Regions from separate parts of the Neptuniibacter marinus genome, predicted to be linked through region 1. Evidence: predicted binding sites of a transcription regulator. Region 1 holds the regulator's gene; the other holds the start of a gene.
The links. The regulator sigma-54, encoded in region 1, starts transcription at its own class of promoters, with help from an activator protein. The targets are predictions, from matches to a motif close to TGGCACNNNNNTTGCTNT.
Positions count from the first base shown of each region.

Region 2: the regulator sigma-54 is predicted to act here: its motif matches at 1,698-1,715, upstream of ACOQOE_RS01915 (P-II family nitrogen regulator).

Region 1 is NZ_OZ245004.1:3,076,661-3,080,877, reverse strand. It holds gene rapZ (RNase adapter RapZ) at 1-451, opposite strand, end outside; gene ptsN (PTS IIA-like nitrogen regulatory protein PtsN) at 460-918, opposite strand; gene hpf (ribosome hibernation-promoting factor, HPF/YfiA family) at 940-1,230, opposite strand; gene ACOQOE_RS14465 (RNA polymerase factor sigma-54) at 1,280-2,788, opposite strand; gene lptB (LPS export ABC transporter ATP-binding protein) at 2,845-3,570, opposite strand; gene lptA (lipopolysaccharide transport periplasmic protein LptA) at 3,575-4,105, opposite strand; gene lptC (LPS export ABC transporter periplasmic protein LptC) at 4,089-4,217, opposite strand, start outside.
Region 2 is NZ_OZ245004.1:410,020-414,236, forward strand. It holds gene ACOQOE_RS01910 (ammonium transporter) at 1-1,238, opposite strand, end outside; gene ACOQOE_RS01915 (P-II family nitrogen regulator) at 1,275-1,613, opposite strand; gene ACOQOE_RS01920 (accessory factor UbiK family protein) at 1,915-2,172, shown strand; gene ACOQOE_RS01925 (diguanylate cyclase domain-containing protein) at 2,248-3,894, shown strand; gene ACOQOE_RS01930 (YifB family Mg chelatase-like AAA ATPase) at 3,996-4,217, shown strand, end outside.

The sequences.
Region 1 (4,217 bases):
CTCGAAGTTCATACAGGGATAGGCGCGTAGTATCTATTCGAATATCGGCTAGGCTTGCGATAGGCTCTAAAAGCTTTAGCTCTGACTTAATTGATTGTTGTAGATTCTTATGGGTATCTGAAAGGGGGTGCTTACGTCGGGTTGAACTATAGCGTTTGAGGAGGGTTGCTTCCGATGAATCTAAAAAAATAACTTCATATTCAGCCCAATGATCTTGGCGAAGTTGATTTAAGATATCTGGAAATTTGGCTAAGTTACTGAGCAAATTACGCGCATCAATACTGACTGCTATCTGTTCAGGGTGACTAGGATCACTACTCATTTGTTGGACAAGGTCGGGTAGCAAAAGAGCTGGTAAATTGTCTATACAGTAAAAACCAATATCTTCTAAAGCTTGTAATGCTGTACTTTTTCCTGAGCCGGAACGACCACTAATCACAACAAGCTTCATTTTAACTCCTAGGCAGCACTCAATTCACATAATGTCTCATATAGAGAATGGCTGTCTTGGCTTTCCCTTAGTTTTGTTCTGGCTTCTTCTTGGCTAAAGAGCTCTGCAACTGAGGCTAGTGTAGCTAAGTGCTCAGATGTTGAGTCTTCAGGAACAATCAAAATAAATAGAAGGTCTACGGGTTTTCCATCAATAGCATCAAAATCTATAGGTGTGTCTAGTTTTACTAGATAGCCTTTAGCTTCAGTACATTCTGCCAGCCTGCAATGTGGAATGGCAATCCCGTCGCCTATTCCTGTGCTACCAAGCTTTTCGCGCGAATGAAGTCCATTAAAGACTGATGATGAGCTCATATCGGGATGTTGTTCCGATATTATTTCAGCAGCATTTTCCAGAATTCGCTTTTTACTACCACCCTCAAGGCCACAAAGGACGCTTGAGGGGGTTAATAGTTCATGAAGCAACATAATTTTTTGGGTACAGACCAGTTATTTGTGAGTTTTAGTTTTTTCTTTATGCTTAATGACTTGCCTATCTAGCTTGTCAGTAAGGCCGTCAATTGCAGCGTACATATCTTCGTGTTCATGTGTAGCAAAGAGCTGGGCACCTGCTAAGTGCATCTCCGCCTCAGCTTTCTGACGTTGCTTTTCTACGCTGAGTGTGACTTGCACATTGGTGATGTTATCAAAATGACGCTCAATTTTTTGTAGTTTCGAGAGCACGTAATTATTCATTGATTCAGTTAATTCTACATGGTGTCCAGTAATGTTGATCTGCATAGGTTTCTCCTATTTATTGCAGTGACATACTACTCTTGCCACTCTTTTATTAAACTAAACGTTTTCTTTCATTCGATGGTGGAATTCCCATCGCTTCACGATATTTCGCAATTGTACGTCTAGCCACTTTAAAGCCTTGTTCATCAAGAAATTGCGCAATTTTGTTGTCGCTTAATGGTTTCGCGTTGTTTTCAGCGGCAACCATTTTTTTGATAAGCGCTCTAATAGCGGTTGAGGACGCTGCACCCCCTGTTGCTGTACTTACATGACTCGAGAAGAAGTATTTTAGTTCAAATATTCCACGGTGTGTGTGCATGAACTTTTGTGTAGTCACTCGAGATATAGTGGACTCATGCATTTCCACTGCTTCAGCAATGTCATGAAGCACCATTGGCTTCATGCCTTCTTCGCCATGTTCAAGAAAGCCGATTTGTCGTTTTACTATCTCGTTAGACACTCTTAATAGGGTTTCGTTGCGGCTTTGTAAACTTTTAATAAACCATCGAGCTTCTTGTAGGTGGTTTTTTAGGTAGGTGTTATCAGAGCTATTATCGGCCCGTTTCACTAAACCTGCGTAACCTGAGTTGATACGTAGCTTAGGGGATACTTCCGGGTTGAGGTGGACGCGCCACTCTCCCTGTTGCTTGGTCACAAGCACATCGGGAATAACATATTCTGCTGCACTGCTACTGATTGAAGCGCCTGGTTTAGGATTGAGCCCTTGTATCAGTTGGATGACCTGCTGCAGTTGAGGCTCTTTTAAGCGTGTTTTTCTCATCAATTGACGATAATCGTGCGCGCCGAGTAGTTTTATATATTGTTGTGCAACTTTGATCGCTTCATTTTTCCAGAGTGTCTCAGGCGGTAGCTGTTGGAGCTGTATGCTTAAGCACTCGCTGAGGTCACGGCAGGCAATACCTGCTGGATCAAACTGCTGTATGCGGTGAAGAACGGCTTCAATTTCATCCAGCTCTACTTCTTCAAACTGCTCACCTGTTTGCGCATGGAAGTGATCTAAAATTTCATCTAGGGTGATGGTTAAATAACCATCAGGATTGATGCCATCAATAATGTTTGTTGCAATAAGACGATCAATATCACTCATTGGCGTAAGATTTAATTGCCAATGAAGGTGGTCTTGCAGTGTTTCTTCTGCAGTATCATTAGATTCAAAGGAATCAAAATCTTCCTTGCTTTGGCTTAGATTAGGGCCAGATGATTGGAATGTGTCTTCCCAGTTACTATCGGTTGATAGTTCTTCTGGTATTTTCTCATTCCAGTTATCTTCAGTTGTAATGTTATCGTCAAGATCGGCTTCAGCTGTCGCGGTGGCTGTAGCTTCAGGTTCTGTCTCTGGTGCCTGTGAATTGCTCTCTTGAGTCTCGGAAGCCGAGGCGTGCTCGTCTTCAGAGACATCAAGCATAGGATTGCTCTCTAATGCTTCTTGAATCTCTTGCTGAAGATCAAGCGTAGACAACTGCAGTAAGCGAATTGCTTGCTGTAGCTGTGGGGTCATTGTGAGCTGTTGCCCAATTTTTAGATGAAGCGCTTGTTTCATAATACTAAGGGACAAACTCCTGAAACTACATAATTCATTTATAGCTAAGTATATGCTTAAAGTGTGAACTGGTCGCCCAGATAAGCATTTCTTACTGCTTCGTTTGCCATAATATCGGCTGGTGAGCCGTTAGCAAGGATTGTACCTTCACTAACAATATAAGCTGTTTCGCATATATCTAAGGTTTCTCTCACATTATGATCAGTAATTAATATACCAATGCCCCTTGATTGAAGATGGCGAATGGTCTGCTTTATATCATTCACTGAGATAGGGTCAACACCTGCAAAAGGTTCATCTAATAGAATAAATTCGGGTTCGGTTGCTAATGCCCGTGCAATTTCTACACGTCTACGTTCTCCACCAGAAAGACTCATGCCCATACTGTCTTTTATGTGTGTGATATGGAATTCTTCAAGCAACTCTTCCATTTTTAACTGGGCAGCGTGTTTATCTAAGTCTTTTCTTGTTTCTAAAATCGCAAGTAGATTGTCCTTCACAGACAGTTTTCTAAATATAGATGCTTCTTGGGGAAGGTAGCCAATACCTTGTTGAGCACGGCCGTGCATAGGTAGTGCGCTAATGTCTTGTCCTTTGATTTTAACGGCGCCATTATCGGCCTGCACAAGACCAACAATCATGTAAAAACAGGTCGTTTTTCCTGCACCGTTGGGGCCTAGAAGGCCAACGATCTCACCATTTTTGATCTCTAGTGAAACGTCCTTGACAACTTCCCTGCCTTTGTAACGCTTGGCAAGATTTTTGGCCTCTAATAAGCTCATAGGGTTAGTTGGCCTTATTTTTCTTTTTAGGTTGAATAACCATATTTACACGTCCCGGTTCACCAGTTTCGTCTTTGCTTGCACCACCGAATGCGTTCACAATCGACTTGTCTAGATCATAAACGATCTTGTTTCCAGTAAAAGTGTCTTCTGCTTGGACAACCTTGGCCTCTTCGGTAATAGTGAGTTTTTGATCATCTACCTGATAAAGTAAGTGCTTGCCCCAAGCGTCGCTGTATGGGTCGCCTTTCCTAGGAAGTTGTCTGAAATGTGCAGGACTTCCTTTGGTAATGAGTTTTTCAACTCCATCTTCACCACGATACATATCAACGTGCTCTCCTTCAATGAGGAGTGATCCTTGTTTAATAATGACGTTGCCTTTGTAAGTGGTGATGCCTGTTTTGTCATCAATTTGCGCAGTATCTGCCGTAATGTAAATCGGCTGTTCTTGGTCGTCAGGAAGGGCATAAGCATTCGACACTGCAAAAGCCAAAAAAATGAAGGCTAGATTATAGAGCTTATTTAGCATTGTCATGGGTCCCTTCTACCCTGGAGTGTAAGTTAAGAACTCGATTATTGAAGTCAATATCCATACCTACGCCTTCAAGTATGCTTTGTTGTGATGTGATCTTAACGGGCTCATCAGT
Region 2 (4,217 bases), 1.1 Mb from region 1:
TCTGGGTATGCTTCCATACCACATTCAGAGATATCAACACCCTCGTACTCTTCTTCTTCGCTTACACGTACACCGATCACTGCTTTGATTACAAACCATGCAATCAAGCTTGTTCCGAATACCCAACCGAAGATAGTTAGTGCACCAATGATCTGGCCAGAGAATGCAGCGCCATCGTTAGTTAGTGGTACTAGTAGAAGACCAAGAAGACCTACAACACCGTGTACAGAGATCGCACCGACTGGGTCATCAATCTTCATTTTATCAAGTGTTAGGATACTGAAGACTACTAATATACCACCTATCGCACCAAACAATGTAGCTTGTAGTGCAGAAGGGGTTGATGGTTCAGCAGTGATAGCAACTAGGCCTGCTAGCGCACCGTTAAGTGCCATTGTTAGATCCGCTTTACCAAACAGTAGGCGAGCAACAATTAGCGCAGCAACAACACCACCGGCAGCCGCCGCGTTAGTGTTCATGAAAACAACAGCAACAGCGTTTGAGTTTTCAACGTCGGATGTAGCAAGTACAGAACCACCGTTGAAACCGAACCAACCCAACCACAAGATAAATGTACCTAGTGTAGCCAGAGGAAGATTTGCACCAGGGATAGCGTTAACGCCACCTTCTTTAGTGTATTTGCCTTTACGAGCACCAAGAACCAGAACACCAGCAAGAGCTGCAGCAGCACCAGCCATGTGAACGATACCAGAACCTGCGAAGTCAGAGAAACCTAGATCGCCAAGCGTGTACATGCCGAACACTGCATTGCCGCCCCAAGTCCAAGAACCTTCCATTGGATAGATGAAACCAGTCATTACGATAGCGAAAGTAAGGAAAGCCCAAAGCTTCATACGCTCAGCAACGGCACCCGAAACGATAGACATTGCAGTTGCTACGAATACTACCTGGAAGAAGAAATCGGCTGATGGAGCATAAGTAGCAGGTTCTTCAGCACCAGTGAATCCATCACCAGTAATGCCAGAAAGTAGGTAGTCACCACCGTACATGATTGCGTAACCGCAAACTAAGTACATGATGCATGACACCGCGTATAACGCGACGTTTTTAGTTAGAATTTCTGTGGTGTTCTTAGCGCGAACTAAGCCAGACTCAAGCATGGCAAAGCCAGCCGCCATCCACATTACTAATGCGCCACATACTAAAAAGTAGAAAGTATCGAGGGCATATTTCAGCTGAGTAACATCAGCAGCTGTTGTATTTAATAGTTCTTCCATTGGTTGGTTCCTCCAGAAGCAATCACTAATCTATGTTTAAAGCGCTTCAGTGCCGGTTTCGCCGGTACGGATACGCACTACTTGTTCAATAGAAGTAACGAAAATCTTACCGTCACCTATTTTGCCGGTTTGAGCGGCTGAACTGATCGCTTCTACGACCTGATCTACAATATCGCTAGATACAGCGGCATCTACACGTACTTTCGGTAGAAAATCGACTACGTATTCGGCGCCACGGTATAGCTCAGTGTGACCTTTTTGACGTCCAAAGCCTTTTACTTCTGTAACGGTGATACCTTGAACACCGATTTCAGAAAGCGCTTCACGGACATCATCCAATTTGAATGGTTTGATGACAGCGGAGACCATCTTCATTTTGTTATCCCCCATAGATACTAAATTCAATACAAATACTTAAATCGCTAAGTAAATGGTTAATTACCGATTCTTGCTCTGACTAAAGCGAAGGGTGTGCCATGTTTTTAAATCTCTTTAATATCAATGGATTAACTGGTTTATTTTGTCTTTGGTTAGTTTTTGTGCAATATTTTAGGGCGGTTGTTTGAGTGCTGCCTTCAGGTCTGCACCATGGTGGTGCCTATATTTGAAAGGCTGGTTTGTTATGGGTTTATTGCTATAGTTGGAGTCGTGTTTTATCTGATTTTAGAGGTACAAAATGATCAAGCCACATTTAATTGAAGGCTTAGCAGAACAGTTTTCTCAGTTATTCTCTGGTGAAGCGAAAGTGCTAGACCAAGAAAACGTTAAGGCGCAGGTGAAATCCCTACTACAAGGTACGTTTGATCGATTGGATATTGTCAGTAGAGAAGAGTTTGATGCGCAAAAAGCGGTTTTGTTGCGAACGAGAGAAAAAGTTGAAGCATTAGAATTGCAGTTAAAGGCGTTAGACGAAACCTTACAGAAAAAGCCGTAGTCTTAAATAGAAAAGTTAAGCCGTTTTACATGTTATCTCATTTACATTTAACCCAGACGGGGTTGGTTTTTTATAATGAAAGATTTTGAGCAGCAGTTGTTTCTATGTTCTCCTCAGGCTGTGATTGTGACTGATAGGGATAATAATATTATTCGGGTGAACCCGGCCTTCCAACAAATTTCCGGTTATAGCTTTGATGAGGTTGTGGGTCAGAAACCGAGCGTCTTAGGTGCTGGTAATCTATCAGCTACTGACTATGAGCAAGCTTGGCTTGATCTTAATGATACTCATGTATGGCAGGGTGAACTGTTCAATAGGCATAAAAATGGTTCTGTTTATCCCGCTTGGTTTAATGTGATAAAGATAACCAATAACGACAATGAGTTTGTTGGTTATATTGCTCAATTTTTTAACATGAGTCAGCTAAAAACTAGCGCTGAAGCGCCGTCACAAATTCCTCAATATGATGAGCTTACACGTCTACTTAATTGGGAGATGTTTCAAAGCATACTGGATAAGCGACTGGAAAAATCTAAAGCAGATAATGAACAGCTGGCTGTAATGCTGGTTGATTTGGACCGTTTTAAATGGATTAACGATAATTTAGGGCGCGATGTTGGCGACAATTTGTTGCAGGAGGTCGCACGTAGATTAGGCTCAGTGGTGCGTGATGAAGATGCATTAGCACGCTTAAGTAGTGATGAGTTCGTGATGATGCTACCGGCTGTTGATGGTATGGATGCGGCTGTTAAAGTGGCACAAAGGGTTGTTGAGCAGCTATCCCATGGTGTGTTTGTTGACCATCGAGAGATTTTTATTAGTGGTAGTGTAGGTATATCACTCTATCCCGAACATGCAGAGCGGGGTAAAGATCTGGTTAAAAAAGCAGATGTTGCGATGTATGCAGCTAAGCAGGGTGGGCGGAACACGTTTAGAGCCTATAGTGCATTGATGGAGAGAAGCAAAGGCCCTCAGATTCTCCGAGAGGAGGATCTGGTGACTGCGCTTGTCAGCCATGAAATCCAGATGACCTATCTGCCTATTTACAGTATTTATAGTCATCGGGTTGTGGCTGTACATGCAAGGCCTAGTTGGATTCATCCTGAGTTAGGCTTAGTGCCATTTTCTGAATTTTCAGCACTTTTAGAGCATTCCGATTCCATCGAGCAATTTGAACATTGGATCGATTCAGAACTACGCTCTTTAGATGTGGTTTGGCAACGTTTCCCTAGCCTTCGTTTTATCTCTTTTCGTATTGAATCTCAGCAGCTATCGAGTAAAGAAAGCATTCAGCGTTGGGTTAATCAGTTAAGTCAATATCAGCAAATAGGGCGGGTAATGATTGACGTGGATATTCAAACCGCGCTGGAAAAAGAGGGCGCCCTGTTTGATCTGTTGACTAGTGAAGCTCTTTTATCCATAAGCGGGTTTGTTTGTGAGGCGCCAGTTCTGGAGAAAATACGTGATATAGATCCTGATTTTATTAAACTCGACGCAGGCCTAGTCACTATGATGAATAGTGATGAGGGGCGCCATAAAATTATTGATAACGTTTTAAAAATTGCGGATAAGCTGGATCTTGAAGTGTTGGCCGATGGTGTTAGCACTGAGGGTCAACGAGGACAGTTATCAGAGCAAGGTTGTATGCTAATGCAGGGGCGTTATTTTGGTATGCCACTAACTTTGCAGCAGCTTCTTGAACATTTGGCGGTTGAGCATTAATCGGCCCTCCAATAATCATGGATAAGAAGGGCCCTTTTCAAGTTTCTGTTTAGCGGTTATCTTTAGTTTATTCTTCAATATTCTTCCAAGGATGGAAGCTTATGTCATTAGCGATTGTTTATACCCGTGCGCAGGTGGGGATTGATGCTCCACTTGTGACCGTTGAGGTCCACCTATCGGGTGGGCTACCTAGTTTTTCAATAGTGGGCCTGCCTGAAACGGCGGTGAAAGAGAGTCGAGAACGGGTCCGCAGTGCTTTAATAAATTCTGGATATGATTTTCCTCAACGTAGAATTACAGTAAATCTCGCGCCTGCAGATCTT